DNA from 4 places in the Pseudofrankia saprophytica genome. Region 2 is predicted to be linked to each of the others. Evidence: riboswitches for the same ligand, from Rfam matches in the RefSeq annotation. Region 2 holds a riboswitch; each other region holds the start of a gene.
What was found. Region 2 has a riboswitch for cyclic di-AMP ahead of FRCN3DRAFT_RS0207300 (transglycosylase family protein). Riboswitches for the same ligand answer to the same signal wherever they lie in the genome.

Region 1 (7,508 bases), 2.6 Mb from region 2:
TGCACCGGCAGCGCGGTACCCAGGCCCAGCCGGCGCATCGGGATGAGCAGCAGGGTGATGAACACGTCGCGGCCGACGATCGCCGCGAACAGCCACCAGGGAATGATCCCCCGGACGGCGAGGGCGACGATGGTGGCGAGGATGTAGAGCCGGTCGGCGAGTGGGTCGAGCAGGATGCCGAGGCGGCTGGTCTGACCCAGGGCCCGCGCGAGCCGGCCGTCGAGATAGTCGCTGATGCCGGCGAAGACCAGGATGCCCAGCGCCACCCAGTCGGCGTGCGGGCCGAGCACGAGCCACAGGAAGACGGGTACGCCGAGCAGGCGCAGCGCTGACAGCAGGTTCGGGATCGTCCAGATCCGGTCGCTGGGGGCGGCGGCGCTCGTCATGCGGCATTTCCTCCCCTCAGCGGCGGCCTGCCAGCAAGATTACGGGCACTTGGCGACGCGGAAACGTCCTGCCCGGGTCGGGCACGCGCGTACCGCGGCGCGGCCTTCAGGACCGGCGCATCCCCTGAAAGCAAGACGCTAGTCGATGACCATGCGCCTGAGCGCGGCGAGGGCGGACGAGGGGCGGGCCTGGCCGCCGACGGAAACGGAACATGAAGAACCCCGGTCCAGGCGGACCGGGGTCGAGTCGTCCGGCGGACGGCGGCGCGGCCAGGCCCGGAGCGCCTGCCGCACCTTCGTCACATGACCCGGCCGACGAGGTACGTCGAGCTGTAGATCGGGCGCAGGGAAACCACACCACCGGTCTGCGGAGCGGCCCACATGTAGCCGTTACCGGCGTAGATGCCGACGTGGTAGATGTTGCCCGGGCTGCCGTAGAAGATCAGGTCGCCGGGCTGCTTGCCCGACTGGGCGACGTGCGACGTGGCCCAGTACTGCGCCTCGGCGGTCCGCGGCAGGTTGCGGCCCAGCTGCTTGAAGACGTACTGGACGAGGCCGGAGCAGTCGAACGAGTACGGGCCCTCGGAGCCGTAGACGTACGGCTTGCCCTTCTGCAGCGAGGCGAGGTAGACGGCCTTCTCGCCGATGGAGCTGCCCGGGATGACGGACGGGACGCCCGTGTCGAGGTAGTCCGAGGCCCTGCGCTGCTGGATCGTGATCGTGGTCGCGCCGGCCACCGAGGGCCGCAGCGAGCTGCCGCCGTCGAACACGGCGGTGAGCGTGGTGGTCGACAGCAGCCGGGCGGTGATGCTCGCCTGGCCCTGGTCGTCGGTGGTGAGAGTGGTGGTGGCCTGCCACTTCGGCCCGTCCACCACGACGATCTTCACCTTCTGGCGGGCCAGCGGCGAGCCGTCGAGCGCCTCCGTCGCCTTGACGGTCAGTACGACCGGGGCGTTGGGCTGGACGGTGGTGTGGTCCGCGGTGAGCGCCAGGTTCGTGAAGACCGGGCCGGAGTCGGCCAGCGCCCCGGCGAGACCGCCGGAGCCGGAACCTCCGGCCAGGGCGCTGCCCAGGCCGCCGGAGCCGCCCTCGCCGTCCCCGCCCCCGAGCGCCGCGCCCAGGGCACTCGCCTCGTAGGTGGTGCTGTTGCTCTGCGGGTTCGTGTCGACCGTCGAGGGCGAATCCTGGGACGGGACCGTCGCGGCGAACGCGGCGGTGGACACGGCGAGCGTGCCGGTCGTGAACGCGGCGATCGTGCTGACCCGGCGGGGCTGGTTGCCGTTGCGCCGGCGGGCCCCGCTGGGAGCGCCGTCCGTGCGATGCCGACCGCGCACCAGCTCGTCCCAGTCGTCCGGGAGCCAGGCCATGCCACGACGGGACAACGCGCGTCCTTCCCTGACGCCTGCGAGGTCAGCTGTCGGGTTCGGGCAGGGTTCACGCTGCCCGGCCGCCTTGCGGCCGCTTCACCCCGAGGGCGCGGCCGAATGTCGGCGTTGCCCGGTGGACGTTGGGTCCCCCGCTCCTGCCCCGGCGTGTCGGAGGGGACGTCAGACCAGGGGCAGGACTCGGCGTTTGGCCTGGCGGTTTGTTGCCTTAGGTGAAGAATGTTGCACCGCTGACCATAGTCGATCCCCCAGCGGGGCCTCCAACCACCATAAACACAACAATTGGACACCCGGCCGCGCGTTTCGATGAGATGTCCACCTCGTTCCGGTCTGTTCTGCACATGCGCCCTGGCCAGGAGTAACCGGCGTCGGCACGGCGCGAAGACCGGCGACTCCACGCCAGCGCGGGCGCAGTGGTTGATGTCTCGTTGCGTCGACTGAGAGAAATCGACCATCAGGCGACGCCCAGCCCAGGGCCGCCGGGACTTTAGTCCCGATGCGCGCTAGAGACCAAAGTCCCTAGCGGGCGAGCGGGGCGAAACAGACGTGCGCCGCCGCGACATCGCCACACCCCGCGATCACCCCGTGGGGGCAGGCTCTTCCCCACACGCCCTACACCAAAGAGCCGCCGCCCGACGAAGATCACCAAGCCGGGGTCGGCGCGTCAACAGCGTTGACTATCTTGTCTACCGGTGCGACCGGCCGCCGCGACCGCGGCATCACGATCAGCCCGACACCGGCGGACAGGCAGCGGACGACCGACGCGGACGGCGGACAGGCCGGCGAAGAACGAAGGAGGCGCGGCGGGGGCGGCGCCGTCAGCCGGATGGGCGCGGCGTGACGGCGGCGGACGGCCCGACGGACGCGGACGAGGCCGGCGGGGGCAGCGCCGTCCCGGCCGGCGGGGATCCGCCCGCCGCGCTCGTGGACGCGGTGGGCGCCACGGCCGCGGAGGTGGTCGCTGGCGGCGTGGGCGGGCCCCCAGGGGGCGACGCGGCCGACGGGACGCCCGTGGGCGGCGGCACGGCCGCGGGAGCGACACCGAGCGGCGCGGCCGGGGAACCCTGGGCGGGTGGGGCGACCGGCGCGGGTGGGGCGACCGGCGTGGGGATGGCGTGGCCGTACACGACGAGGTTGTCCAGATAGTGGTGCGTGTGCTCGTCGAAGCCGCCGTCGCAGGTGATGATCCGGATCTCCGGGCGGGTGACCGGGCCGTAGACCCGCTGCGTCGGGAACGTCGCCTTGGACACGGTCTCCGCCCGGTCGACGACGAACGTGACGCTCGCCCCGGAACCGCCGACGACGGTCATCTGGTCCCCCGGCAGCAGACTGCGCAGCCGGTAGAAGACGGCCGGCCCCTTCTTCGAGTCGTAGTGGCCGACGAGCACCGCCGGGCCCACCGCGCCCGGGGCGACTCCCGGGTCGTACCAGCCCACATCGCCCCACTGGGTCGGCACGTCGATGGCACCCTGCGGGGTCAGCCCGAGGCCGACGACGGGCGCGTCCACCGCGATCGCCGGGATCCGCAGCCGCACCGGGTCGGCCACCACCGGCGGCGCAACCATCGGCACCGGACTCGCCGTGGCCGGCGGCGGCCCGGAGACCGTCGCGCCGCTCGTCGCGACGACCGGGGCCGGCAGCACCCGGCCCGCCGCCGGCGCCTCGACAGCCGACAACTCGGGCGCGGCCAGCCGGTACCCGCTGAGAACCACCAGCGCCAGCCCGGCCATCACCAGCGGCCAGGTCAGCCTGGCCCTGCGCCCGGAACGGCCCGAAGGCCCCGCCGGCGGCCCGGTGGCCGGCGCGGCGGTGGGCCCCGCGAACGGCGCGGCGGGCGAGGAGCCGCCACGGCGGCCGGCACGAACGGTTGGCCTGGGCCCGGCCGGGCCCAGGCGGGCGGGCTCGGCCGGGCCCTCGAGCGACTCCAGCCCGTCCGCGCGGCCGACGGCGGGTTCCTGCCGGCCGCGCGCGGTGCCGGGTGCCCCCGCCCGCCCGCCCTCGCCCGCGGAGACGCGCTGGTTCGGCTGGTTCCGCTGGTTCGGCGGAAGCCCGGAGCCGGCCGCCGGCTCGCGCCTCGCGCCGCGGCCAGCTGGCTGGAGACCTGCCCGTCCGGGCGTACCGCCCGCCGCGACCGTCCGCGAACCAGCTGACCGTCCGCCGCGCTTTGACGCACCGCCCACGACGCCCGCACCCTCCCGCACGACCGGAACCCGACGGCCGGGATGCTAAGGCGCCGAAGCCGGTTCTCCGTGCTACTGACGCCGTATCCGGATGTGAATCAACGGCGCGCCGGACGCTACCGGAAAATGGGACAGCCGGCCCGGGGGCGACAATCTGGGCCAACGCCGTGGTCCCGAATTCCGGAGAAGCCGGCCGGGATCGCGAGAAATGCTTCGGAGTAAACCGGCGGGAACGTGACGGACCCCGGCGCCGCAGGCAACTACCGCCAGCGGCCCGAACCTCGCGTTCATTCTGGGGACCAGTCACCTGAGACCCACCACGCCCATGCGGGCTGCTCAGGATTCGGCCACGGAGTAGCTATGGTGGCGCTCGCAGTCATGTGACGGTCACAATCTGCGAGAGAGGGGACCTGATGAAGGGCCTGGGACGTAGTGCGGCCTTGCTGGGATTGTCCGGCGCCGCGAGCCTCATCCTCACTATCGGTGGGCCCGGCCTCGGGATCGCGCAGGCCTTGGACGACGGCAACGGCGATAAGAAGGACAACGGAATCCTGAACGACAAGGACAAGGACAACAGGGACTGCATCGGGAGGGACGGGAAAGACGGCAAGGACGGGAAGGACGGCGGCATCCTTGGCGACAGGGACAAGGATGACGACTGGTTCAAGGACGGCATCCTTGACGACAAGGACAGGGACCGCTGCGCGGTCGGCGTCGGGGTCGTCGGGGTGGGAGTCGGGGGCGGCGGCGGCGCTGGCGCCGGCGGCGTCGCCGCGGGTGGCGGCGGCATGGCCGCCAACTCCACCCCCGTCCTCCCGCTGGCCGGCGCCGGCCTTGGCGCCATCCTGCTGACCGTCGGCGTCGCGAACCGTCGCCGCAACCAGGGCACCATCTGACCCAGCCGTCCACAGCGGCCCCGCTGAGGCGCCGCCCGACGGTAGACGTCGGCTGTCCCGGCCGATCCGGCCCTAGTGGTCCGGACCGCCGCGGGACAGACCGCCGCGCGCGCCGGTTCCGGCCTGGCGAACGCCCACTCCGCCTGGCCGGACCGGTACCGCGCGGCCCACGGTGACCACCGTCGGTGGGCGCCCCGACCTTGTCGGGGCGCCCACCGCCACGGACCCGAACCGCCGGGCTCCACGGGCCCCCGTGAACCACAGAGCCCGCAGATCAGGTAAGGTGTTCCTCGTCGCCGGAACGGTTTCCGGGCCGGCGGCGGTGCACTCGGGACGTGGCGCAGTTTGGTAGCGCACTAGACTGGGGGTCTAGGGGTCGCAGGTTCAAATCCTGTCGTCCCGACGGGCTGGGGAACGCTGTTCGCTGCTCTTCGAGCAGCTTCCCGTAGGCCGCGATGTTGCTCCGGGGGGTGACCCCCGGGCCCCGATGTCGGGGCTTGCGCCCCCACCTTTGGGGTCGGATGAGATGTGCAGGGCCGTTGGTCTGTGGACCAGCGGCCCTCACTGTTTTGCGTGGTTGGGGCGGTCGCTGCCCTTCGGGCTCGCTTCCCGGAAGGCGCGATGGTGATCCGGGGCGAGCCGCTGAGCCCCAGCGTCGGGCCGGGACTCCCGCCCATGAGCCGACAACATGGGTAGGGCCGCTGGTCGGCCGACCAGCGGCCCTTGCCGTTTCTGTTGGAAATCAGTGGCTTCCCACGGCGTGGTGACTGGGGGCGGAGCTCCGGCTGGGGTCAGCGGTCGCGGTTGCGGTCGCCGCGTTCGCGGACTCGGACGGAGACCTCTACCGGGGAGCCGACGAAACCGAAGTCCTCGCGGAGGCGGCGCTCCAGGAAGCGGCGGTAGCCGGGCTCCAGGAAGGCGGTGGAGAAGACGACGAAGCGCGGGGGGCGCACGCCGGCCTGGGTGGCGAAGAGAATCTTGGGGATCCGGCCGCCGCGGGGGGGCGGCGGGGTGGCGGCGACGACCTCACCGAGCCACGCGTTGAGCCGGCCAGTCGGGATGCGGGTGCCCCAGCTCTCCAGCGAGGTGCGCAGCGCGGGAGCGAGCCTGTCAGTCGCCCGGCCGGTGCGCGCGGAGATGTTCACCCGGGGCGCCCAGGAAACCCGGGCCAGGTCGCGGGTGATCTCCTTCTCGAGGGTGAGCCGGCGGTCCTCGTCGATCAGGTCCCACTTGTTGAAGGCGAGCACGACGGCCCGGCCGGCGTCGACGACCATCTGGACGACCCGCTGGTCCTGCTCGGTCAGCGGCTCGTCCGCGGCGAGCAGGACGATCGCGACCTCGGCGGCCTCGATCGCGGCGGCGGTGCGCAGCGACGAGTAGTACTCGGCGCCACTGGCGTGGCCGACCCGGCGGCGCAGGCCGGCCGTGTCGATGAACAGCCACGGCTGCCCGGCGACGCTCACGACCTCGTCCACCGGATCCCGGGTGGTGCCGGCGACATCGTGCACCAGCGAGCGCTCCTCGCCGGCGAGCCTGTTGAGCAGGCTGGACTTGCCGACGTTGGGCCGGCCGACGAGCGCCACCCGGCGCGGGCCGTCCTCCTCCTCGAACCGCTCCGGCGGCGCCTCGGGCAGGGCGACGAGCACAGCGTCGAGCAGGTCGCCGCTGCCCCGGCCGTGCAGCGCCGACACGGGATACGGCTCCCCCAGCCCCAGGCTCCACAGGGCAGCGGTGTCGGACTCCAGCCGCTGGTCGTCGACCTTGTTCGCGGCGAGCACCACCGGATGCCCGGAACGCTGCAGCACGCGGGCGACGGCCTCGTCCGCGTCGGTCGCGCCCACGACGGCGTCGACCACGAACAGCACCGCGTCCGCGGTCGCGAGCGCGGACTGCGCCTGGGCCGAGACCCGGGCCGCCAGACCCTTCGCGTCCGGCTCCCAGCCGCCGGTGTCGACGATCGTGAACCGGCGGCCCGACCAGGTCGCGTCGTAGGCGACCCGGTCGCGGGTGACGCCGGGGACGTCCTCGACGACGGCCGCCCGCCGGCCGAGAATGCGGTTCACCAGCGTCGACTTGCCGACGTTGGGCCGGCCGACGACGGCGAGCACCGGCTGCCCCCCGGAAGCGGTGCCCGGGGCGGGGCTGTCCTGGCTCGGGTCGTCCTGTGTCGTCACCGTCGTACTGCTTCCTGTAGTTCCCGCGTCGTCCGTCCCGTGCCGCCTCGTCTACTCAGCCGGCTGCCCGGCCTCCGTGTTCCCGGCGGCGATCTCCTGCTCCCCGGCGCCGGCGCGGGCGGCAGCCAGATGGTCGGCCAGCCGCACCCGGATGTCCTCCGCGACGGCGGCCAGCGCCTTGCGCGACCGCGGGTTCGCCGGGATCTCCACGGCGAACGGCTCACCGAAGACCACCCGCACCCGCGCCGACCGCTTCGGCCAGCGCGCGCCCTTCGGCAGCGCGTCGCTGGTGCCGAGGCAGGCCACCGGCAGCACCCGGCAGCGGCCGTGCACCGCCAGGTAGGCGATGCCGTGCTGCACGGCAGCCATCTCGCCGCTGCCGCGGGTGCCCTCGGGGAAGACCCCAATGACGTTGCCGCGGGCAAGCTCGTCGAGCGCCGTGTGCAGCGCGACCCGGTCCGCCTTGCCACGGTCGATCGGGATCTGC
Region 2 (7,508 bases):
GGGCAGGACTCGGCGTCCGCCCGCGCGACTCACCCAGGTCGGATGAGTAGCACCGGACTGTAGCGAGTCGTCATCCTTCGCCGCAAACCGGGGTCACCCCAACGAAAGGGACGACCCCGGTTCGCGACTGTTCCGGCGGTGGCGCCAGCCACTCGCTGACGCCGCCCGACCGGCACGCCGGCCGGCGGCCACGCGATCATGATGAGGCTCGCGCGGCCTTCGACTCTGTGGCCGGCGCGACGGCACGGCGGCGAGGCAGCGACCGTCGTCGCCGCCAGATCCCCTCGCCCCACCGACCAACCGGCGGGCCAAGGCCGCACGCCTCCGACTGGCGGCCGGAGACGGGGTGGGAAAGGGGTCCCGTCGCCAGCGTGGGCAGCGGTCGGTGGGGGCCGATCGCGGCGAGGTTCCAGTGGCGGCGGGTCGACTGACCTCGCGGGGCCGGCCCGGGAGGGAGGATCCGGGCGGGTGGCCCAGGCCGAGGCTCCTGCCCGGGATCGGTGTCAGCCGATCCCCGGGAGTTCCGTCAACGACGGGCAATGGCAAAGCCCCGCGTGACGGGAGGCCTCGGCGAGAAGGTCAGCCGGGCGGTGACGCCTGACGGCTCAGGCGAAGGTGGCGGCCCAGGTCCTCTGGCCGACGACGCCGTCGACGGCCAGGCCCTTGGCCCGCTGCAGCGCGCGGGCGGCCTCGGCCGAACGCGGCCCGTAGTGCCCGTCGGCGGCGAGGGAATAGCCGATCTTGTTCATCTGGGCCTGCCAGGACTGGACGTCGGCGCGGTACTGGCCGGCCAGTGCCGTCGTGAAGGGCAGGTGCGCCGTGGTCGAGGAGATCGGCTGGGCCACGAGAGGCGCTCTGGGGGCCGACCGGGAGGCCTGGCCGGCGCCGGCGGAGCTCGCGCCCGGGGCGAGCTGGTCCGGACCCATCCCGCGGCCGCATTCCGGCCACTGGCCAAAGCCGGAGCGCTGCGCCAGCCGCAGCGCCGCCTCGTCCTGAACCGCCGGTGGCGCGGCACTCGGCAGCCCCGAATATCCGAGGCTCTGCCACGTCCTCACGGAGAACTGGTACGCGCCGTAGTATCCGTTGCCGGTATTGATGGAATAGTTTCCGCCCGACTCGCACTGGCGCAGTTCTGCCCAGGTGGAAGAGGCGTTCGCGGGTGTCGCGACGGCGAGTGTGCCGCCCACGGCCGCGGCGATGACGGGAACTGCCGCGAGGGACTTGCGTAGCCGGCGTGCCGGGGACGTGACGGCTCGCCGGGGTTCCCGGGAATTCCGGGGAGAAACCTGGCGGATCGGCCCCGCCGATTCGCCAGCTCGGGGGCTGACGGAGACGCGCACGCTCGTGGTGCCGTCTGGCGGACATTCGGCCACCGGCGGAACGAAACGACCGCCGGGCATGCGATGTCGACCAGGGGTACTTGATTCGGACATGCGTGATTGCCCTTCCCCACGCCTGCGAGGTGAGCTGTCGGGTTCGGGCTGGAAAGAGATTGCCCGGCCACGCGACATTTTCGGCTGTTGGGTTGACGCGCTCGGTTCGGCGCGTCAACGAGCACAGCGAAAGTCGGTCGGCTTCACCCCTAGGACGCCTGTTGAGGGCGAGGCTGGCGTGGCGCGCTTTTTGGCCACGCAGGCCGTCGCACTATTGAGCCTTTTCCGTCACCACTTCGGCTCCACGGGTCTCGTCGGTCCGATCAGGTTGGTGGAAAAGGCCGCTGCCCAGGATCTCTGGATCAGGCGTCCGGATTCGGTTCCCCCGTTCCTGCCGCTGGTTCAAAACTCGCCGGGCGGGGGCAGGATTCGGCGTGCCGCCCGTTGGGTGCCTGTCCTGTCGCCAGGCACGGCGAAGACCATAACCACATTCCTCGGCGTGGCGGCAAGCATTGAAATAGGCACGTGAAGAAGGCCACACCGGCGTGTCGCTGCTTGAAATGTGCCCGAAACGATGTTATCGCGCGCGTACGCGCGCTCATCTTTCCTACCCGGCTCCGCGGGCGGCGTTTTCTTGCTCTGCGTCGAGGATCTGCTAGCTGGCGGTTTCGTCCCACAAGGGGCCGGACCGTCCGAGCAGAGGGCCACACGCGGGTCTGGTTCCGTCCGCGTGTCGCGTCGAAAAATAAATCTACCATTCTGCCGTCCGAAGGGCACCTTCGATGCTTGCTCGGGCGAAATGCGATCCTCGCTACACCCGCCCCGAATCACCCGGTTCGTGCGCAGATGGTAGTCGAATGAGTGCTCATGGTTGACCATCGACAGATTCGACCCCTGTGGCGCACTGGCCAGGCGTGTCCGGTCGTGGTCCGCTTTCGGTGGCGCTAAGTAGTCCACTGTGCAACGGCGAGTAGTCAGTAGTGATGCTGACCGCTTTGCCCACCCACGGGTGGACCCGCCGCTCTGGTGGACCTGCCCGTCCGGTAGGCCCGCCCGTCCGGGTGGACCCGCCCGAACGGGCGATGGACCGGCCGGGGACAGCAAACGACCCGGGGCCGCCAAGTTGGCGACCCCGGGCCGAAGATCCGACGCCGAGCTAAATCTGGCTGGTGCCCCGGATCGGATGGATCTTGGTTTGGTGACGTTCAGCGGCAGGTGACCGCGCGGCGCGGAGGCGCGCCTCGCGGAGGCCCGGCCCACGAGCGAAGCGAAGTGGGCCGGGCCGCAGCGAGGTCGCCGGAGCGCCGTGCCCGGACGGAGCGAACCAAACTAAAGAGCCTGGCCGGCGCTGCGCAGGTCCTCGCAGGCCTGCGCGACCCGCTTGGCCATGTTCGCCTCGGCGGCCTTGCCCCAGGTGCGGGGGTCGTAGGACTTCTTGACGCCGACCTCGCCGTCGATCTTCAGGACGCCGTCGTAGTTCTTGAACATGTGGTCCGCCACCGGCCGGGTGAACGCGTACTGGGCGTCGGTGTCCACGTTCATCTTGACGACGCCGTAGTCCAGCGCCTCGCGGATCTCGGAGAGCTCCGAGCCGCTGCCGCCGTGGAAGACCAGGTTGAACGGCTTCGCGTCGGCGCCGAGCCCCAGCTTGGCGGCCACGTACTGCTGGCCGTCGCGCAGGATCGTCGGGCGTAGCTTGACGTTGCCCGGCTTGTAGACGCCGTGCACGTTGCCGAAGGTGGCCGCCAGCATGTACCGGCCCTTGTCGCCGGTGCCGAGCACCTCGGCGGTGCGCCACATGTCCTCGGGCGTGGTGTAGAGCTTCTCGTCGATCGCGCCGACGACCCCGTCCTCCTCGCCGCCGACGACGCCGATCTCCACCTCGAGCACGATGTTCGCGGCCTTGCAGTCGGCGAGCAGCTCCTCGGCGAGCTTGAGGTTCTCCTCCAGCGGCACCGCGGAACCGTCCCACATGTGCGACTGGAACAGCGGGTCGCGGCCGGCCTTCACCCGCTCCCTGGAGATGGCGACGAGCGGGCGCATGTAGGTGTCGAGCTTGTCCGCCGGGCAGTGGTCGGTGTGCAGGGCGATCTGCACCGGGTAGGCCTTGGCGACGTGGTGCGCGAACTCGGCCAGGGCCTCCGCGCCGAGCACCATGTTCTTGACGGTCGACCCGGACAGGTACTCGGCTCCCCCCGTGGACACCTGGAGGATTCCGTCGCTGCCCGCCTCGGCGAAGCCGCGCAGCGCGGCGTTCAGCGTCTGTGACGAGGTGACGTTGATGGCTGGGTAGGCGAAGGCGTTCGCCTTCGCCCGGTCGAGCATCTCGGCGTAGACGTCTGGGGTCGCGATGGGCATCGAAAGCTCCTGTCAAAGGCGTCGGGCCACCGAGCGGGCGGACGCGGCCGGGTTCGCCCGCCGGCGGCCGTCGCCCGCCGGCGGACCGGGCAGGGGTGGACGGCGCGCGCCGGGGTGTGCCGGGACCGCGCGTTGTGGGCTGTGTTGCGCGAAGGGTATGACGCGAGGCGGCTGTGAGGGAGCCCGTTGCCGCCGACATCGCCCGCGCCACTGGGACTCGTGACTACTTACCCTTCGATCCGTCATCTTCGCAGCGGCCGCGCCGATCGGGTATCACGGCGCGCGCCGCGAAGCGTCCGGCGACGGGTGCGCTCGGCGCCCCGTCAGACTGATGGCATGGATGTCGACCGTCTATCCGGCCTGACCCTGTATCTGACCGTCTTCGCGATCGTCTTCCTTGAGAGCGGCGTGCCGATCGGGTTCTGGCTGCCGGGAGACGCGATGTTGCTGGCGGCCGGGCTGCTGGCGGCGGATCCGACACACCGGGTGTCGCTGCCGCTACTTGCTGCCGGCGTGACCGTGATGGCGGTCGTGGGGGTCTGCGTGGGCTATGTGACCGGGTGGCGGCTCGGCCGGCCCTGGCTGGAACGTCGACACAAAAAGCTGCTTGACCGCACCGAGGAGTTCTACGGACGTTTCGGCCCGGTGACGCTGGTAGCGGCCCGATTCGTGCCTTGGGCGCGCACCTTCGCCCCGATCCTGGCGGGCGCGGTGCGGATGCCGTGGTCGCGCTTCCTGCTGGCGGCCGTGGTCGGCGCGGTGATCTGGGGTACCGGGCTGACCGCGCTGGGCTACGCGGCGGCGTCGGTGCCCGGGCTGAAGGAGTCGACTCCGTGGCTCGCGCCGTCCGTCGTGGTCGTCTCGGTCCTGGCCGGCCTGTTCGGTGAGCTGCTGCGGCGCCAGGTGGCCCGGCGCCGCGCGACGGTGGCCGGAAGCCCAGAGGAAGAGGAGACCGGGGGCGAGGGCGGGGGCCTCGTGAAGGAGAAAAGGAAAGAGAAGGAAGAGGAGAGGAAAGAGGAGCCGGTCGGGCTCGCGCCCGTCGAGGGCGGCGGCCTGTCGTAGGCCCGGGAGGCAGTCGTAGGTTCTGGAGGCGGCAGGTGGGTGGCCGTCGTCCATGTGGTGTGCCGGGCGCCGTGCGTGCTGAGATCCGGGTGTGCTGTCATGCTGCATGCTGGGACGTGATCTGGACTCCGGCCGTGAGGACCGCGTGCCAGCAGGATCAGAACGGTCTCGTCCGCGAGGTCACGGTCAGGAGGGCTGACGTTGGCTCGGGTGGTGGTCACCGGCGCCGCCGGGTTCGTCGGCGGGGCGATTGCCCATGCCCTGCGTGGTCGCGGGGATGAGGTGGTCGCGCTCGACGTGGCCCGCGGCCCTGGCGTGCGCACCGCGGACGTGAGCCGGCCAGGCGACTGGGAGAAGGAGTTCGCCGGCGCGGACCTGGTGGTCCACGCCGCGGCGGCCGGCATGGGCGGGGTCGGCGAGCTGCCGCCGATCCGCGGTGGCCGACCGCTCGGCAGCGCGCGCATTCCGCTGGCCCGGATGCGCCAGGTCCTGCTCGGCGGGACGGCCACGGTGCTCGACGCCGCCGCCCGCGCCGAGGTGCGCCGGGTCGTGCACCTGTCCTGCGTGTCGGCGCTCGGCCCGGACATCGCCGACGGCATCGACGAGACCGCGCCCGTCGGGCTGACCGGCGACCCGCGGGCCGACACCCTGGCCGCCGCGGAGCAGTCGGTGAGCGCGGCGACGGCGTCCGGCCTGTCGGCCACCGTGCTGCGCCTCGGGGACGCCTATGGCCCGCGGGCCGGCCGGTGGACGGTCTGGCCGGTGCTGCTGCTGCGTTCGGGCCGGTTCGTCCTCCTCGACGGTGGCACCGGGTGGCTCAACCCCGTCCACATCGACGACGTGGTGGCGGCCGTGATCTCGGCCGCGGACTCGCCGCGGGCGGCCGGCGAGATTCTGCACGTGACCGGGCCGGGGCCGTGCACGGTCGCCGAGTTCGTCGGCTACTACAGCCGGATGCTGGATCTGCCCGCACCGCGCTCAGTGCCCGCCCGGATGTACGGCGCGCTGGATGAGGCCACCGTGGCCGTCGGGCGTCTGCGCGGCCGGGTCGAGTCGCACCGCGTCCCGCGGCCGGGCTCCGCCGCCGCGCTCGCCGAGGCTGGCCGAGGCAGCCAGCCCGCCGGCGTCGCTGGGGAGCCCACCGGGGACGCCGGCGGCGGCCAGGCGTCCGTCCCGTCGGCCGGCTCCGCGGCCCTGGGGATCGTGCGCGGTCTCGGCGCCCGGCTGGTCGCCGGGGTCGACCCGCGCGGCCGGATGGACCTGGGTCCGCTCAGCGTGGCGGACGTGACCAGGACCGGGAGGTGCTCGGGCGAGCGGATCACCGCGTTGACCGGCTGGGGCCCGCGGGTCGAGCTGGCCGACGGTATGAGCCGCACCGAGGCCTGGCTGCGTGACCGCGGCCTGCTGGGCGTCCGCGAGCCTTCCCGGCGCGGGTGAGCGTGGGTGGCGACGGGCCGACGCTGACGACGCCGCGGCTGCAGGCGTTGCCGGTGACGGTGTGGAACGCGGGCTATGTCGCCGAGGAGCTGGCGCGCAAGGTCGCGCTCGCGGCGCGCCCGGCTCCGGGGCTCGGAGTCGGAGGGCTGTTCGCCGGCCCGGACGCGCGCGGGACGACCGAGCCGGCGGCGTTGCGCCGCGAGCTGCGCCACCGGACGGGTGCCGGCCGCGCCGCGCTGACCTGGGTGGTCCGCGACCACGGCGGCGTCGCCGTCGGGCTGCTCGGCGCCGACACCCGGGCGCACCGTGCGGCGGTCGCGGTGGTGATCGGCCCGGACGAACGCCGGCGCGGATACGGCGCCGAGATCGTCCGGGCGTTGGCGACCTGGCTGGAGGCGTCTCTTCTCGCTCTGGTGGAGACCCGAGTGCGCGCCGACGACGCGGCATCCGAACGACTGGCGATGGCAACGTCCTTTCAGCCCACCAGGGTCGTGCTCACCACCGGCTGGCGACTGTGGTGCCGCCCGCCGTCCCGCTGATCGGGCCGAGCCGCCATTACGGGGCGTAGCGGCGTGCCGGACGCTCGCGGCCCGCTCGTACCCCTCGTTCCCGGGGTGTGCCGCACCGCGAGAAGCCCGGTTCCCTGCGTCATTGCCGCAGCTCAACGCGGCGTTTCCGGATTGTTCTTTGGCCTGCACATCGGCGGCATGCGCTGCTAGGTTGTCGGCTACCCGACAACGTTTGAGGTCTTGTTTCGTCGCCGATGCGTAGCTTCTGGCCACCTGTAGGGTGTCCCGGCTGTTCAGGCGGTGACGGCCTGAGGCACCATGGCAATGATGTCGCGACCGGACAAGGCTTCCACCGTCCGGATCGGGTATCCGCGTCGGCCAACACGGCGGCGTGTGTCCGGGAGGGGGAGCTCGACGGTCGGCGCGATGCGCCGGGGAGGTGCACCATGAGCGTGGATTCCCCACACCCGATCTCGTCGCAGATCCCACCAGCCGAGGTCACGTACGACCATCTGATCATTCCGCCGCACTGGCGGCGGCCGGACGAGTCCGTCCCCGGCGCGCCGAACTCACTCTTTCCGACTGTCGACGCGCCCCCGGCGCAGGCACAGCCGGCGAGTGGCCCGCACCTGACCGGCCCGCACACGGGGGCGATGACCGGTCCGCTGCTGGTCGGCACGACGGCGCGCGCGTTCGCCAAGCTCGACGACATGATCCGGCTGAGCTCCGAGGACAAGGCGGTGATCGACGCCCGCAGGGACGAGGCCGA
Region 3 (7,508 bases), 870 kb from region 2:
GTGGAGGAACAGCTCGACCGGTACCGCGCCGACCACGGCATCACCGCCACCTGGGAGGCCAGGGAGCGGGTCGTCGTCGCGCTCACCGGCGGCCCCGAGGGCGACACCCTCATCCGGCGCGCGGCCCGGATCGCGGCGCGCTTCCCCAGCGGCAGCGATCTGCTCGCCGTCCACGTAAGCCGCCCGGACGGCCTGGTCAGCGGCGCGGACCCGGCGGCGCTCGCCCGGCAGCGCGACCTGGTGGAAAGCCTCGGCGGCAGCTACCACCAGGTCCTCGGCGAGGACGTCCCGGCCGCGCTGCTGGACTTCGCCCGGGCCGAGAACGCCACCCAGCTGGTCCTGGGCGCGAGCCGGCGCGGCCGGCTCGCGCAGCTGCTCGGCCGCGGCGTCGGCGTCACGACGACCGCCGGCTCGGGCTCGATCGACGTCCACCTCGTCACCCACGAGCGTTCGAGCGCCGTCGGCAGGCGCGCACGACCCGCCGGCGAGGAGCCGGGCGACGGCGGTGACCAACCTCCCGCGCTGGGCGGGCCTCCCTCGCCGGGCGCGCGAGGTGGGCGCGACGCGGCCGGCCACGGTCGCGGTCACCGTGGCGAGCGGTGGGTCGCGTACCGGCGCCAGCTGGCCGGGTTCGCGCTGGCGGCGGCCATGCTCGCGCTGTTCACGGCGGTGGCGACGGCGAGCCGCTCCGCCCTGAACCTGACCTCCAACGTGCTGCTCTACCTGCTGGTCGTGGTGGCGGTGGCGGTCGTCGGCGGTATCTGGCCGGCGCTGGCCACGGCGGTGGCCTCGTCGGTGCTGCTGAACTACTACTTCACCCCGCCGCTGTACCGCTGGACGATCGCCGAGCACAACAACACGTTCGCGCTGGTGGCGTTCGTCGCCGTCGCGGTCGCCGTCAGCCGGGTCGTCGACCTCGCCCGCCGCCGCTCCGGCCAGGCCGCGCGGGCGGGCGCCGAGGCGGAGACCCTGGCGACGCTCGCGGGCACCGTGCTGCGCAGCGAGCACCCGCTGCCCGCGATCCTCGAACGGGCCCGGGAGAGTTTCGGAATGACGTCGGTGGCACTCCTCGAGTCCTACTCGTCCGACACGGCAGACAAGACGGGCACGGCGAGGACCGGGCGGGAGCGCTGGCGGGTCGTCGCGGCGGTCGGGCCGCGGCCCTGTACGCGGCCGTCGGAGGGGGAGGTCGACGTGCCGGCCGGCCACCGGTTCACCCTGGCGCTGCGCGGGCGGCCATTGCCGGCCGCTGACCGGCGGCTGCTCGCCGCGTTCGCCGCGCAGGCGGCGACCGCCGCGGAACGCCTCCGGCTCGCCCAGGAGGCGGCGAGCGTCCGGCCGCTCGCGGAGGCCGACCGGGTCCGCTCCGCGCTGCTCACCGCCGTCGGGCACGACCTGCGGGCGCCGCTGGCCGCCGCGAAGGCGGCCGTCACCGGGCTACGCGCCCAGGACGTGGTCTGGTCGGCCGAGGAGCGCGCCGAGCTGGTCGCGACGGCGGACGAGTCGCTCGACCGGCTGACGACGCTGGTGGAGAACCTGCTGGACATGAGCCGGCTGCAGGCAGGGGTGCTGTCGGTGTTCCCGCGGGCGGTCCACGCCGAGGACGTCGTCGCGCTCGCCCTCGACGGCATCGGCCCGGACGCGACCGGGGTTCGCATCGGCGGCGAGACCGGCGAGGCGAACCGGGTTCTCGGCGAGATCGGCGACGTGCCCGAGGTGCCGGCGATCCGGGCCGACCCGGTGCTGCTCGAGCGCGTGGTCGCGAACGTCGTCGCGAACGCGATCCGGTTCTCGCCGGCCGGGGCCCCGCCGCTGATCACGACGAGCGCGCTCGGCACACGGGTGCAGATCCGCGTCGTCGACCGTGGCCCCGGCGTGCCGGAGGCCGACCGGGACGCCATCTTCCGGCCGTTCCAGCGCCTCGGCGACACCGACAACACCACCGGCACCGGCCTCGGTCTCGCGCTCTCCCGCGGCCTGGTCGAGGCGATGGATGGCACTCTCACTCCGGAGGACACCCCCGGCGGCGGCCTCACGATGGTCATCGACCTCCCCGCCGACGAGGACAGCGCGGCGGCGGCCGCGGACGGCGACCACGACGGCGACGGCGACGGCGACGGCGACGGAAAGCTGGACGACACCGGCGGTGTCCGGTGACGCGGGTGCTGATCGTCGACGACGAGCCACAGATCCTGCGCGCGATGCGGATCAACCTGCGAGCACGCGGCTACGAGGTGGTCGTCGCCGACACCGGCGCGGGCGCCCTGTCCGCCGCCGCGTCGACCATCCCGGACATCGTCATCCTCGACCTCGGCCTGCCGGACATGGATGGCGTCGAGGTCATCCACGGCCTGCGCGGCTGGACGCGGGTGCCGATCGTGGTGCTCTCCGGCCGGGCCGAGAGCCGCGACAAGGTCGGCGCCCTCGACGCCGGCGCCGACGACTACATCACCAAGCCGTTCGGCATCGACGAGCTGCTCGCCCGGCTGCGCGCGGTCGCCCGCCGCGGCGGCGAGCAGGAGGCAAGTCCCATCGTCCGCTTCGGCCACGTCACGGTCGACCTCGCCGCCCATCGCGTCACCCGCGCCTGGCCCGCCGCGGGCGGCGCGGGCGACGGGAGCGGCGGGAGCGGCGGGAGCGACCAGGCCGCCGGTGAGGAGGGGGGCGAGGAGATCCACCTGACGAAGACCGAGTGGGGCCTGCTCAGGGTGCTGCTCAGCCACCCCGGCAAGCTCGTCACCCAGCGCCAGCTGCTCACCGAGGTCTGGGGCGTGCGGTACGAGACCGAGACCCACTACCTGCGCACCTACCTCAACCGCCTGCGCCAGAAGCTCGAGGACGACCCGGCCCGCCCCCGCCACCTCCTGACCGAGCCGGGCATGGGCTACCGCTTCCAGCCCTGACGACCGGCGCCCGCCCGGGCGGCCAGGCAGGCGGCCGTGCGCTGGCGGCTCGTGGCTGGCGGTTGGGTGCTGGTGGTTGGGGTTGGGTGCTGGTGGTTGGGTGCTGGTGGCTCAGCGCCGGGTGGCGCAGAGGGTAGCCATCAGGTTCTTGTCGCGGTCGACGCATGGCGTGAAGCCCTCGCCGCGGAGCAGGTTCTTCGCCGTGTCCGTGCTGACGTACTCCAGGAAGGCCGACAGCAGGCTGTCACCGGGCGGGGTGCCGTATGTGTAGAGGTACTCGACCTCCCAGAACGGGTAGTCGCCGCGTTCGACCGTGCTGATGTCTGGGGTCCAGCCGTTCAACGCAATCTCGTTGATCTTCGGGTAGGTGGCGGCGGCGCCGCGTTCCGCGTAGCCGAGCGCGCCCGGGGTGCGGGAGATCTGGTCGAGCAGGCTTGCCTCGCTGCTGAACTCGCACCGGGTGGTGGCCGCGTTCGGGTCACGGTCCTTGGTGAAGCAGTCGTTCGAGGAGACCGGGGGCTCCTGGGTGCCCAGCACCCGGCGCTCGAACGCCCCGCGAGTGCCGGACTCGGAGCCGCGAGAGATCAGGCGTATCGGCGCGTCGTTGCCGCCGACGTCCTTCCAGTTGGTGACCCGACCGTCGTAGACGGACTGGACCTGGTCGACGGTGAGACCGTGGATCCCGGCCGAGTCGTTCACGAGCAGGGAGAAGACGACCACCGAGACGGGCCGCGCGACCAGTGAACCGAAATCGCCGGAGGCCGGGCCGTCGGACATCGCGAGCCTGGCGGCCGCCGTCTTCGGGTCGTTGGCGCCCGTGTTCGCCACGGCCCGCAGCCCGCTGATGCTGCCGTTCGCGACAACCGCGATGTCCGCGTCACCGCAGGTCTTGTGGTACTCGTCGGCGATGAGCTTGACCACCGGAGCAAACGCCGTCGAACCCTCGATCTGCAGCTGACCGCGTAGGCAGCGGACCGTGCTCTCGCTCGGGTCCGAACGGGAGTTGACGATCACCAGGCCGATCAGCAGGCCGGCGAGGAGCAACGAGAGCCCGCCCAGGACGAGCCCGCGATTGCGGCGGCGGTTGGTGTCGCGTTCGAACTTGCCGCCGCGGATGTAGCCGCGGGCGTGCACCTCGTTGCCGTCGCCGGACAGCAGCACGAGGAGCTTGAACCGGACGCCCTCGTTCAGGTCCATGGGCGGCAGCTCGACCCTGTCGCCTTCCATGAACGGCCCCGGGACGCGGCCCGGGTGGTCCGGCCAGCGGGCATTCATGATCACATCGCGCAGTTCCACCGGGCTGGGCTCGACCACCTCGACGCCCATGGCCGATCGCCTTGGGAAGGTGAACGTGAGCGGGCGGACGATGTCCACCGCGTCCACGTCGAGACGGCCTGCGTTCTTCACCCGCACGAGGGTCAGGCTCGCGCCGGGAACGGGCTCTCCGTCGGTGCGCCGCCGCAGCTCCAGGTCCGCGACGTCGGCGGCCGACCGCGGGCTCACGTCAATCTTGGTGTTCAGGTGGACCCGGTAGCTGACGATCCGGCGCTGACGGACATAGCGGTCGATCAACCAGACGGCGAGCGACACCACCAGCGCCGCGGCCGAGAAGAACGTGCCCAGGTTGTCCGCGGTGGTTTCGAACACCTGGACAACGCTCCAACCCGCGGATCGACTACCCTCCGCATCGGCTTCGGTGCGGAGGCGATTTTTCGGACCAAACATACTCAATCGGTACGTACCGGCGTCAGGATTCCCCTCGACAGTTCACGCCCTGTTCACGAGTTCGGATCTCCCGACCGGCCTCGACAGCCGACGGGCAGTCGTCACCCGATGTGACCTCGACCACGGCTTCCCAACGGCTGGAACACGTCGTGACGGGCGATTGCTCGATCGGAGGGAAGTTCGGCGGGATATTACGCGGCGCATCAGATCTGCGTCGCTCGCGATAAGCATCATTCGGTAAGGGTGGCTGTTGGAAACCGTTGAGCGACATTGATTCGCGCGACAACGGCTCCTTGTTCCCCGAATTTTGCAACAATTGATGTGACGCTGGTCACAGCTAGTTGTTGACAAGCGCGTTGCCACAGGGCTTTACACGCAGCGTGACAGCCTTGCCGGACATCTGCCCAGTTCGCCCGCTTGTGACTACACCCGGTAGCTAGTTACGGTTGCTCCGCTCGCAGCAAGCAGCGATCCGGACGCCGAGTTCTGCCCCCGGATCGGTGCCCCCTCCGAGAACATCGCCAGGGCAGAAATGGGGGAACCACGTTCCTCCGGGCTCGCGCCACCCAGCGCGAGCCCTTGGGGTTAAGTCGGCCATTCAAAGGCGCTTTTCAGCGCGCCCAAAAATAGCCGGCCGGGCTTCCCGGCCCGAACCCGACAGCTAACCTCACAGGCGTGCGGGAAAGATTTTCGCAGAATGCTCAAGGGTCGTCATCGCAAGCAGAGTGCTTTCCGCCGCCGCAGTTCGGCTGTTGTCGCCGCCGGCGTCGTAACCGCCACCGCCGGCGCCGCCGTCTTCGCCGGCGCCGCTCCGGCCAGTGCCGCGTCCAGCGTCTCGGACTCCCAGATCGCCGCCTACGCGCATTCCGCGGGCCTGGACAGCTGCCGCGTCAGCCTCGCGACCTGGGTCGCGATCGCGCTGGCCGAGTCCGGCGGCAACGCCTACGCGCACGCCACCGTCGGCGAGGACTCGCGCGGCCTGTGGCAGATCAACATGCGGGCGCATTCCGGCTGGGTCGGGAGCCGCAACCTCTACGACCCGGCGACCAACGCGTGGGCCGCCACCCAGGTTTGCAAGGGCTCCGGCCCAAGCGCCTGGACCACCTACACCACCGGCGCCTACCGGAACTACCTGTCGCGTGGCTATGCCGCCGCGAACGCGGTCGGCAGCGGGACGGTCTCCGCCGCCCCGGCCGCCCTGGCCAAGGCCGCGCCCGCGATCCCGGCGAACGCCTGGTACCTGTCGCAGGCGGCGAACCACAGCGTCTACCTGGACGCGGTCCGCCAGTTGCAGCAGAAGCTCGGGAGCCTTGGCCACGTGGTCGCGGTCGACGGCTACTTCGGCCCGCAGACCTCCAGCGTCGTGCGCGCCTACCAGGCCGCCCACGGCCTGCTGGTCGACGGCGTCGTCGGTCCGCAGACCCACAAGGCGCTGTTCGGCTAGTCAACGCCGACCAGCAAGACCCTCCCGCGTCTCTTCCCCCCACCGGACGCGGGAGCCCCGGAACCGCCCTGATCTCTCCCTCCTGTCGAGGTCAGGGCGGTTCCGCTTGTCGCGGCCTACGTCCGCTCCGGCCCCTGGTCGGTCAGGTCGCTCTCAGGCCGCTCTGCCGCCGCCGGCCCGCGTCATGACGACCGTCCCGTCCGGGTCACCCTCCGCGTACGACTCATAGCGCAGGCTCAACGAACCCGATCCCTGGAGCGTCAGGGTGATGTCCTCGTCGGTGCATTCGGTGTCGCCCGGCTGCACCGCCTCGTGCACGCGGATCGACGAGCCGTCACCGACCTCGATCAGGGTCACCGTCTCGGTGCAGGCGCCCGGGTACGTCGTCGCGCCGACGACGTCACCCACCTTGCCGTCCTTGAGCTCCAGGGACATCTCGGAGCCACCGTGCGTGCCGTACCAGGTTCCGAGGAAGGCGCTCGGCACCGTGGTCCCGGTTCCGCTCCCGCCCCCGTCATGGTTGACCAGTCTCAGCACGCCGAGGACGACGCCGGCGACGAGGACCAATCCACCGACGACCAGCACCGGCACCAGCCAGGGTCGCCGACGGGGCGATGGCTGGTGGCCGCCCGGCGGCGGGTACCAGGGGTTCTGGCCGGCTGGCGGGACCTGCCCTTCCGGCGGAGCCCACTGGTATCCGCCGGCCGGCGGATACTGCTGCTGGTACTGGCCCTGCTGGTACTCGCCCGGCGGCTGCTGGTACTGGCCCGGCGGCGGGTAGCCCTGGTACGGGCCTGTTGGCGGATGCTGCTGGTACTGACCGGTTGGTGGGTACTGCTGCTGATATTGGCCCATTGGCGGGTAGCCCTGGTTCCAGCCCGTCGGCTGGCTTTGGCCCGAGAACTCCCCGGAGGGCTCCCCTACACCCATGCGGCCCAGTGTGCCGGACCGCCATCGGAGGGTTCATCCGGATGGCCGAATTGTCCCCGGTATGGCCGGGCATTGGGACCGCGACCGCCCCCTAACGTGGGCCGCCGCCGATGGGCAGGGTGATGTGCCGGCTGGCGGCATGGGCCACCCACGTGGCGAGGGCGGTGGCGGTCAGCGCCGCGAGCAGGCCGAGCGTGAGCGACGGCTGGGGCAGGCGATCCAGACCAAGGCGGCCGGCGAACGGCAGGCCGGTGACCTCGGACCGGAGCAGGAGCTCGGCGACGACCGCCGGAATCAGAGCCGGAACGACCAGCGGCGCGAACCCATCCCGACCGAGGACTCCGCGTGCGACACCGATCAGCCATCCAGAGGCGAAGTAGCAGGCGAACAGCGCCGCATAGGCGACGCCCGCCCGGACGTATCCGCCGCCCGAGAGCCGCCGGCCGTCGGACAGCTCATGGCGCCAGCCGAGCGCGTCGAAGGCGAGCCTCTCCGCGCCATAGCCA
Region 4 (7,508 bases), 1.6 Mb from region 2:
CATGTCCGCGACCATCGCCGCCATCGACATGGACCCGTGCCCGCCATGGCCCATCGCCTCGTGCGGCGACGTCACCCGAGTCCCACCGTGCTCGTGGGCGGCGTGCCCCTCGTGGACGGCATCGGCCTGAGGCGGTTCCAGGGTTCCCACCGCCGCCCGATCCGACGTTCCGGGCACCGGGGCTGCCCCTTCAGGCCCGTGGCCACCAGCCTGAAGGGGCTCCGCGAGCGGATCACAAACATGCTTCGGAACGGACTGCCCACCGCAGTGGTAGCCACAGTCCCGGATCCAGCCGGCGAGCTGCTCGGCGGATGTCCGGGCCGGGTCGTACGTGACGACCGCGGTCTGCGCCACCGGGTTGGCCGCCACCACGACCACCCCCGGCCGGCGCCCCAGCACGGCCTCCACCCGCGCCTTCTCGGTGGCGCAACGCATCCCCGAGACCTGCAGAACAACCGTCGCGAGCGGCGGCCGTCCGGATCCGCCGTGGTGAGCGTGCATGCTCAGCTCCAATCCGGCGCGCGGCCTGGGCAGTGTTGTGAAAGGCGTGGCCAGGAACGATCAGATCCGCCTGGTCTCGCCCGACGGTGCGTCGCGGGTCGGCTTCGACGCCTCCGAGTGAGGTGAGGACGGCTGATGAGACGAAGGGCCTGGCGTGTCACGGTGCTGATGCGAACCGCCGCCGCCGTGCATGCCGTGTTCACCGTGCATGAAGAACATCGTCAGCGGGCACGCGAGCACCAGCAGCAGCGGCAGCAGGACGCCGGCCGGCAAATTGACCGTGAGGACAGCGACGACGGCGGCCACCACCAGGGCCAGCGCGAGCGACGGCAGGTTCTTCCGCGTCATAATGCTCCCCTCCTTCGGACAGACCGGGTGGCGACCGGTGAGTCGGCGGAAACGGCCTCACCGGCCGCCGCGCAGCGGCACGTCACCGGCTGGCTTCCCATCGCCGGGAACCCACCTCCGCGATGCGGTGCCAGTTTCTCTCGGCATACCCCCCGGAGGTAGGGGACCCTGCACCGTCGCGACGGGTAGATATGCACGCCGAGAGGCGTCCAAGTACCTACTACGCTTCATCGTAGGATGTGGGGTCGGCGAACGATACCGCGTCTGGGGATGGCTCGACGACCTGCCGGACTCGTCGTCACACCCGGCGCTCCGTGACGGCGACGGCTGCCGTATCGGTTGTGACGGGCCCAGACGACCTCGCAAGGGGCTGCATGGGTTGCTCAGTCTGGTTACTGCCTCCTCGGCGGGCCTTGCCTTGTTCGAGGGAACGTTCGTGCTTTATGGGCAGAGCCGGCTGGGGATCGGGCCTGCTCGGGCCAGCGTCGCGTTCATGATCTGTGGGCTGGTGATGGCGGCACTGCAGGTCGCCGCGGCCGGCGCGCTGTCGAAGGTCGCCGCCCCGACCGTCCAGGTCGCGGCCGGATTCGTCGTCATGGGAATCGGCATCGCCGCGATCGTCATCACGCGTGACTTCGCCGTCGTGCTCGGCGTGGTCGCGCTGCTCGCCGCGGGCTCCGCCGTCGTCACCCCGAACCTGTCCGCCCTGGTATCGGCCGGCAGAGGTGACCACGCCGGAGCGGCGCTGGGGATGAAGAGCACGGCGACCAGCGTCGGCCAGTTCGTGGGCCCCGGCCGGAGTCGGCCTGCTCAACTGGCGGCCCGCCTCTCCCTTCGTGCTCGCCGGCGGCCTGCTCGCGATGCTCGGCGCCGCGGTCGGCATCCTGCACTGGATGAGGCCAGGCCACGGCCATGGAGTCGACGGGCAGAGCGGAGCCTTCGACTGACGGCTGAGCACCCAAAAGCATTTTCTACTACATTGAATAGTAGGTAATGTGGCATGCGACGGCGTGCGCATCGGCCCCACCGGTCACCCCCGGTCGTCCCCTTTTCGACGGCTCAGCCAGCGGAAACACTCCTCACGAGGCACTGAGGAGGAGAGCCATGAACATGAAGAAGCACCTGCCCATCTACGTGGCGATCGCGGCAGTCGCAGTGATCGTCTTTCTCGTCGCCGGGCTGCCGTCGGCGGCTCTGGTCTCGCTCCTGCTGATCGCCGGATGCGCTCTGATGATGTTCGTGATGATGCGGGCCATGGGGATGGGAGGGAACGACCAGGACCACACCGACGACCACGCTCGCCGCACCGACGACCGCGACCACGATGACTTGCCGCGAACCCACGGGTGAGGACCGCCCGGTCAGAGGCCGAGAAGCCCTGGAGATGGCGGTGCTCGATGGCTGACGCTGCGTACGGTCTGTGGCCCCTGGTCGTTCTCAACACGTTGCTGTTCGCCGCCTTTGCGGTCAGCTTCTTCCACCCGCGGACCCGCCGAGACTGGCGGGCGATGGGAGGGTTCACCGCGTTCCTGGTGGCGCTGTTCACCGAGATGTACGGAGCGCCGCTGACGATCTACCTGTTGGGAAGCTGGCTGGGATCGCGGTTCCCGCTGCTGCGCGACACCCACGCGGGCGGGCATCTATGGAACGACTTGATCGGCTGGAAGGGTGATCCGCATCTCAGCCCGTTCCACCTCGCCAGCTACGTGTTCATCGGCGGCGGCTTCTGGCTGATCGCCGCTGCGTGGCGGGTGCTGCACGAGGCAGCCCGGACCGACAAGCTGGCCGTCACCGGCCCCTACGCCCGGGTCCGGCATCCCCAATACGACGGTCTCCTTCTCGTCATGGTCGGCTTCCTGCTGCAGTGGCCGACCATCCCCACACTGGTCATGTTCCCGATCCTGGTCGCCGTCTATGTTCGGCTGGCCCGTAGCGAGGAACGGGAGGTGGCCGCGCGGTTCGGCGAACGCTGGTCGGCCTATGCCGCGTCTACTCCGGGGTTCCTGCCACGGCGCCGTCACGGCGACACGGGCACTGGCGACGCCGAGGGCACCGGCCCTGACACCGGTGGGCGCGCGGACGCCGGCCGGACCTTCACCGGGCCTGACGTCACGGATGCCGACGCTGCCGCAGGCCGGCGCGGTGGCGGCGGGTCCGCGGCGCGGGCACCCGCCCGTGGCGACGATCACATCTCTCGCCGGGTAGAAGCCGGGCACCGCCCGTTCTGAGTAGCGCGAGGACGCACCCTCGGCGGCTCCGGCCAGGCTGTGCCGCGGACCGGTCCGTGACCTGCGTCGCCTCCTCCTGGTCGGCAAGCAGGCCGATTGGTGGCCTGGTGTCCGGAAGCAGCGCGGCTCAGGCTGGGAAACAAGGACGACCCGGGCTGGAAGGGTTGTGAGCGGTGAGGAATGATCTGTCGGCCTTGCAGCATCCCCGGTTCGCCCGGTCCTACCCACGGATGAGCGCCGAGTCCGACCGGCGTGGCTCGGCCGCCCACCGCGACCGCCTGCTCGCCGGACTCGCAGGCCGGGTGCTGGAGATCGGGGCCGGCCACGGGCCGAACTTTGCCCACTATCCGCCGGAGGTGCGCGAGGTGGTGGCGGTCGAGCCCGAAGACCAGCTGCGCGGACTCGCCAGCCAGGCCGCGGCGGACGCCCCCGTGCCGGTGCGCGTGATCGCCGGCCAGGCGGGTGCGCTTCCCGGGTGCGACGGAGAGTTCGATGCCGTGGTGGTCTCGCTGGTGCTCTGCTCGGTCCCCGACCCAACCAGTGCGCTGGCCGAGGTCCGCCGGGTGCTTCGGCCGGGTGGGCAGTTGCGGTTCTACGAACACGTGCGGTCCGAGCATCGACTGCGAGGGCTGGCCGAAGATCTCATCACGCCGCTGTGGGCGAAGGGCGGTGGTGGCTGCCACCCGAACCGCCGGACGGCCGAGGCCATTCGCGCCGCCGGCTTCGCCGTCGAGGAGATCGCCCGGTTCACCTTCCGACCCCTGCGGTTCCTTCCGTCGACCGCCCACATCCTCGGCCGCGCCCAGCGGCCACTCGACGACACAGCCGCAGGCCACCAGGCGCAGTAGACCGGGTACGAGGCCGGATGACCGCATCGTGAGGACCGATCGCCGACGCGTCCTTGCTCGGATGCCGCCGCGGGTGCCCGCGGGCCGGACGGTGGGACCGGCCCACGGGCACCCGTCTGGTCCTACCGCACCCTGCCGACGTAGTAGGACGAGGTCCAGATGGCCTCGAGCTTGACCACGTCACCGCTCTTCGGCGCGACCCAGATCTTTCCGTCGCCGGCGTAGATGCCCTCGTGGTAGATCGACCCCGGCTCGCCGAAGAAGATCAGATCCCCTGGCTGTTCGGAGCCGCGCGAGATCCGGGTCGTCGCCGCGAACTGCTGGTCGGTGGTGCGGGGCAGCGTGATGCCGAGCTGCTTGTAGACGTACTGCACCAGCCCCGAGCAGTCGAAGTCGTACGGCCCCTCCGCCCCGTACACATATGGCTTGCCGGCCTGTAGTGATGCCAGGTACACCGCCTTCTCCCCGATCGTCGTCGCGCCGGTGGGCGCGTCGGCGATGGTCTCGCCCGCGGGCCCGCGGGCGGCGGCCGGGGCGGCGGTCGCGGGCGGCGCGGGGCGGACGCGGACGACCGCGGCGTCGGAGGTCGCGGCGTCCAGCTCCGGGCCGCCCGCGAATGTCGCCCTGATCTGGGTGGTCGTCAGGACCCGCGCCGCGTAGCTGGCGTAGCCGCCCGCGTCCGTGCGTAGTGCTTTGAACGTCGTCCAGCCGGTCGGGAACAGTGCCTGGACGAGGATGTCCTGGTCCGCGAGGGCACCGCCGCCTCGGGTGGTGAGCCGGAAGCCGACCTCGACCGGCTCGTCGGCGTTCACCGTGACGTCGGGGACGGCCGGCGTCAGCGAGACCGCCGTGCGCACGTGGAGAGAGACCGGCAGGGCCGACCCGGAGGTGGAGGCCGCAGCGGGAGTCGTCTCGGTGCCCAAGGCCGCGCCCAGGGAGTTCGCGGTGATCCTGTGCGCTCCGGTGTCCGTGTCCGCTGCGCCGGGGCCGAGAGAGCCAGCCAGTGCCACCCCGGACACGGCCACGGTGCCCGTGGTGATCACCGCGAAGGTGGCGCGGCTCGAAGTCCGAGCCAGCAGCGTCCCCGAGCGGGCGCGGGCGCGGTGACGACCGCGCCGGGCCGTGGCGGGACTCCGTTCGGACGTTTGTGGTTCGCGTGCCTGCACGTGAAACCTTTCCCAGACGCCTGCGAGGTGAGCTGTCGGGTTCGGGCTGGGAGCCCGGCCGGCCGTGTCGAACACGCCCGGCTTCACCCCAAGGGCGCCGCCGGAGGGATGCGGCGCCCGGTGGAACGTGGTTCCCCCGCTCCTGCCCCGGCTGCGTCGGAGGGGTATCGCCGGACCGGGGGCAGGACTCGGCGTTCGGTCCGACGGCGATAGCGGGCACAGCCTAACAACTACACGCCATAGTAGGTCGCGTGGGGTGGATGGCACCGGCCGCGGCCATCGGAACTGCTCGGACCACAAACCCCCGCAGCCGACAGCCGCCGGACGTCGGTCCGAGGTCCCTTGGTGTTTTCGTGAGCGCTTCCCCCGATGGCGGCCGATCCGCCCGGTCGACGGCCGCCGAGCCGTGACACCATCGCAACGTCCGGAGACGCGCTCCGGCACACTCCGCATGGGCGGGCGGGTGATGGAGGCGGAATGGAGCTGTTCGGCGACCTCGAGGCCGAGGTGATGGACCGGATGTGGGCACGCGTGGAAGCCGCCACCGTGCGCGACATCCTGGAGGAGCTGCAGCAGGCCCGTCCCCTCGCCTACACCACGGTCATGACCGTGATGGATCGGCTCTTCCAGAAGGGCTGGCTCACCCGGGAGCGGGTCGGCCGCGGGTACGTCTATGCCACGACGCTCACGCGCAGCGAATACACCGCCCGGCAGCTGAACGAGGTGCTGTCCGGCACCGACAACCCGGGGATGGCGCTGCTGCACTTCGTCCGGTCGATGGACGCCGCCGAGGCCGAGGCGCTGGGCGACGCGCTGCGCTGGCGGGCCCAGGAGAAGGGCACCGGCTGACGTGGCGGCCCCGCTGCTGACCGGCTACATCCTGATCATGCTGTTCCTCGCGCCGCGGCTGCTGCGCGCCGCCGGCTGGACCCGCAGGGCGCCGAGGCTGGGCATCGGCGTCTGGATCGCCGCGTGCCTGTCCGCGGTCGCCGCGGTCTGCCTCGCCGGCGCCCTGCTGGTCGTGCCACTGCTGACCGTCGGCCACGCGATCATCTCGCTGGTCATGGCGTGCGGCATCTCGCTGCACCACATCTCCCGCACCGCTGTGTCGCTGGCCATGGACGCAGCTGGAATCGGTGTCCTGGCGGTCATCGCGGCGCGCATCATGTACGCGACGGCGGCCGTCGCATGGCCGCAGCGGCGGTTGCGGCGCCGGCACGCCGCCGCGTTGCGGATGGTCGGCCGTCGCCACCCCGCCCGCGGCGACATCCTCGTCGTCGAACACCCCGTCCCGGCTGTCTACTGCCTGCCCGCGCGGCGCCGCCTCGTCGTCGTCTCCGAGGGCGCCCTCTCGCTGCTGGACCCGCCGTTGCTGGACGCCGTGATCGCCCACGAGCACGCCCACCTGCGTGGCCACCATTACCTGATCACCACCGTCACGGCGGTACTGGCCCGCGCTTTCCCCCGACTGCCGCTGTTCACCGTCGCTGACGACGAGGTACGCCGCCTGGTCGAGATGGCCGCCGACGACAGCGCCGCCCGCCGCACCACCCCACGTACCGTCGCCTGCGCCCTGTTGGACCTGGTCGCCGGCCAGGTACCTGCGCCCGCGCTCGGGATGGCCGGCGTCGGTGCCGCCGAACGAGTGCGCCGTCTGCTCGCCCCCAGCCGTCCCCTCAGCCTGGCCGCGCGCTACCTCGCCGCCGCCGGCGCCGCCGCGTTGCTACTCCTGCCGGTCGCCGTGCCGACGGTGCCAGCCCTCGTCGACGACGCGACCCACTGTCCTCCGGCCACCACCGCGGCGGACGTCGCGGCACGCTCCGCGCGCTGATCTCGCAGCCTGGAACGAGCACGCAAACGAGCATTGATAGCCGGCGACCTGGACAGGGCTGCCTTGATGCGGTCGGCCAGCTTCTGCTCGTCTGCTGGGCCACGCCGGCCTGCGCGTTCGACGGCGGTGGCGAGAGACGACCGACAGGTCAGGGCGCCATCGTGCCGCCGGGCTGGTTGATTCCGGTCTCGTAGGCGAAGATCACTGCCTGGATTCGGTCGCGGAGGCCGAGCTTGGCCAGGAGCCGCTTGGCGTGGGTGCGGACGGTGGACTCCTCGACCACCAGGCAGTTCGCGATCTCGCGGTTGGACAGACCCCGCGCCATCAGCTCGAGGACCTCGCGTTCGCGGCGGGTGAGCTCGGCGAGCTCCCGCGTCCCAGCCAGCTCCGGGACGGGTTGCCGGGCCATCCTGTCGATCACCCGCCGGGTCACCGACGGTGACAGCAGCGCGTCGCCGGCCGCGATGGTATGCACCGCGGCGATGAGCTCCTCGGGGCGGGTGCGCTTCAGCAGGAAGCCTGAGGCGCCGGCGCGCACGGCTCCGAACACGTAGTCGTCCTGCTCGAAGGTGGTCAGGATGAGCAC

Region 1: another riboswitch for cyclic di-AMP. It lies ahead of FRCN3DRAFT_RS0218280 (C40 family peptidase); the one in region 2 lies ahead of FRCN3DRAFT_RS0207300 (transglycosylase family protein).
Region 3: another riboswitch for cyclic di-AMP. It lies ahead of FRCN3DRAFT_RS0203785 (peptidoglycan-binding protein); the one in region 2 lies ahead of FRCN3DRAFT_RS0207300 (transglycosylase family protein).
Region 4: another riboswitch for cyclic di-AMP. It lies ahead of FRCN3DRAFT_RS56170 (C40 family peptidase); the one in region 2 lies ahead of FRCN3DRAFT_RS0207300 (transglycosylase family protein).

What each region holds. Positions count from the first base shown of each region.
Region 1 is NZ_KI912266.1:4,374,964-4,382,471, reverse strand. It holds gene clsA (cardiolipin synthase ClsA) at 1-386, opposite strand, end outside; gene FRCN3DRAFT_RS0218280 (C40 family peptidase) at 686-1,753, opposite strand; cyclic di-AMP (ydaO/yuaA leader) riboswitch at 1,772-1,967, opposite strand; gene FRCN3DRAFT_RS49635 (class F sortase) at 2,590-3,951, opposite strand; gene FRCN3DRAFT_RS0218270 (hypothetical protein) at 4,365-4,847, shown strand; tRNA gene FRCN3DRAFT_RS0218265 (tRNA-Pro) at 5,177-5,250, shown strand; gene der (ribosome biogenesis GTPase Der) at 5,639-7,021, opposite strand; gene FRCN3DRAFT_RS45075 (lysophospholipid acyltransferase family protein) at 7,073-7,508, opposite strand, start outside.
Region 2 is NZ_KI912266.1:1,726,930-1,734,437, forward strand. It holds gene FRCN3DRAFT_RS0207300 (transglycosylase family protein) at 606-1,295, opposite strand; cyclic di-AMP (ydaO/yuaA leader) riboswitch at 1,438-1,664, opposite strand; gene fbaA (class II fructose-bisphosphate aldolase) at 2,703-3,731, opposite strand; gene FRCN3DRAFT_RS43140 (DedA family protein) at 4,038-4,793, shown strand; gene FRCN3DRAFT_RS0207315 (NAD-dependent epimerase/dehydratase family protein) at 4,995-6,230, shown strand; gene FRCN3DRAFT_RS0207320 (GNAT family N-acetyltransferase) at 6,227-6,769, shown strand; gene FRCN3DRAFT_RS0207325 (nucleotidyltransferase domain-containing protein) at 7,186-7,508, shown strand, end outside.
Region 3 is NZ_KI912266.1:852,876-860,383, forward strand. It holds gene FRCN3DRAFT_RS0203770 (sensor histidine kinase) at 1-2,157, shown strand, start outside; gene FRCN3DRAFT_RS0203775 (response regulator) at 2,154-2,903, shown strand; gene FRCN3DRAFT_RS0203780 (substrate-binding domain-containing protein) at 3,015-4,550, opposite strand; cyclic di-AMP (ydaO/yuaA leader) riboswitch at 5,138-5,319, shown strand; gene FRCN3DRAFT_RS0203785 (peptidoglycan-binding protein) at 5,326-6,072, shown strand; gene FRCN3DRAFT_RS0203790 (hypothetical protein) at 6,226-7,002, opposite strand; gene FRCN3DRAFT_RS0203795 (hypothetical protein) at 7,094-7,508, opposite strand, start outside.
Region 4 is NZ_KI912266.1:3,303,493-3,311,000, forward strand. It holds gene FRCN3DRAFT_RS0213740 (heavy metal translocating P-type ATPase) at 1-501, opposite strand, end outside; gene FRCN3DRAFT_RS0213745 (DUF2933 domain-containing protein) at 562-849, opposite strand; gene FRCN3DRAFT_RS57420 (MFS transporter) at 851-1,843, shown strand; gene FRCN3DRAFT_RS0213760 (hypothetical protein) at 1,960-2,199, shown strand; gene FRCN3DRAFT_RS44410 (methyltransferase family protein) at 2,247-3,077, shown strand; gene FRCN3DRAFT_RS0213770 (class I SAM-dependent methyltransferase) at 3,251-3,925, shown strand; gene FRCN3DRAFT_RS56170 (C40 family peptidase) at 4,048-4,782, opposite strand; gene FRCN3DRAFT_RS56175 (hypothetical protein) at 4,775-5,032, shown strand; cyclic di-AMP (ydaO/yuaA leader) riboswitch at 5,094-5,260, opposite strand; gene FRCN3DRAFT_RS0213780 (BlaI/MecI/CopY family transcriptional regulator) at 5,569-5,940, shown strand; gene FRCN3DRAFT_RS0213785 (M56 family metallopeptidase) at 5,942-6,922, shown strand; gene FRCN3DRAFT_RS0213790 (response regulator) at 7,071-7,508, opposite strand, start outside.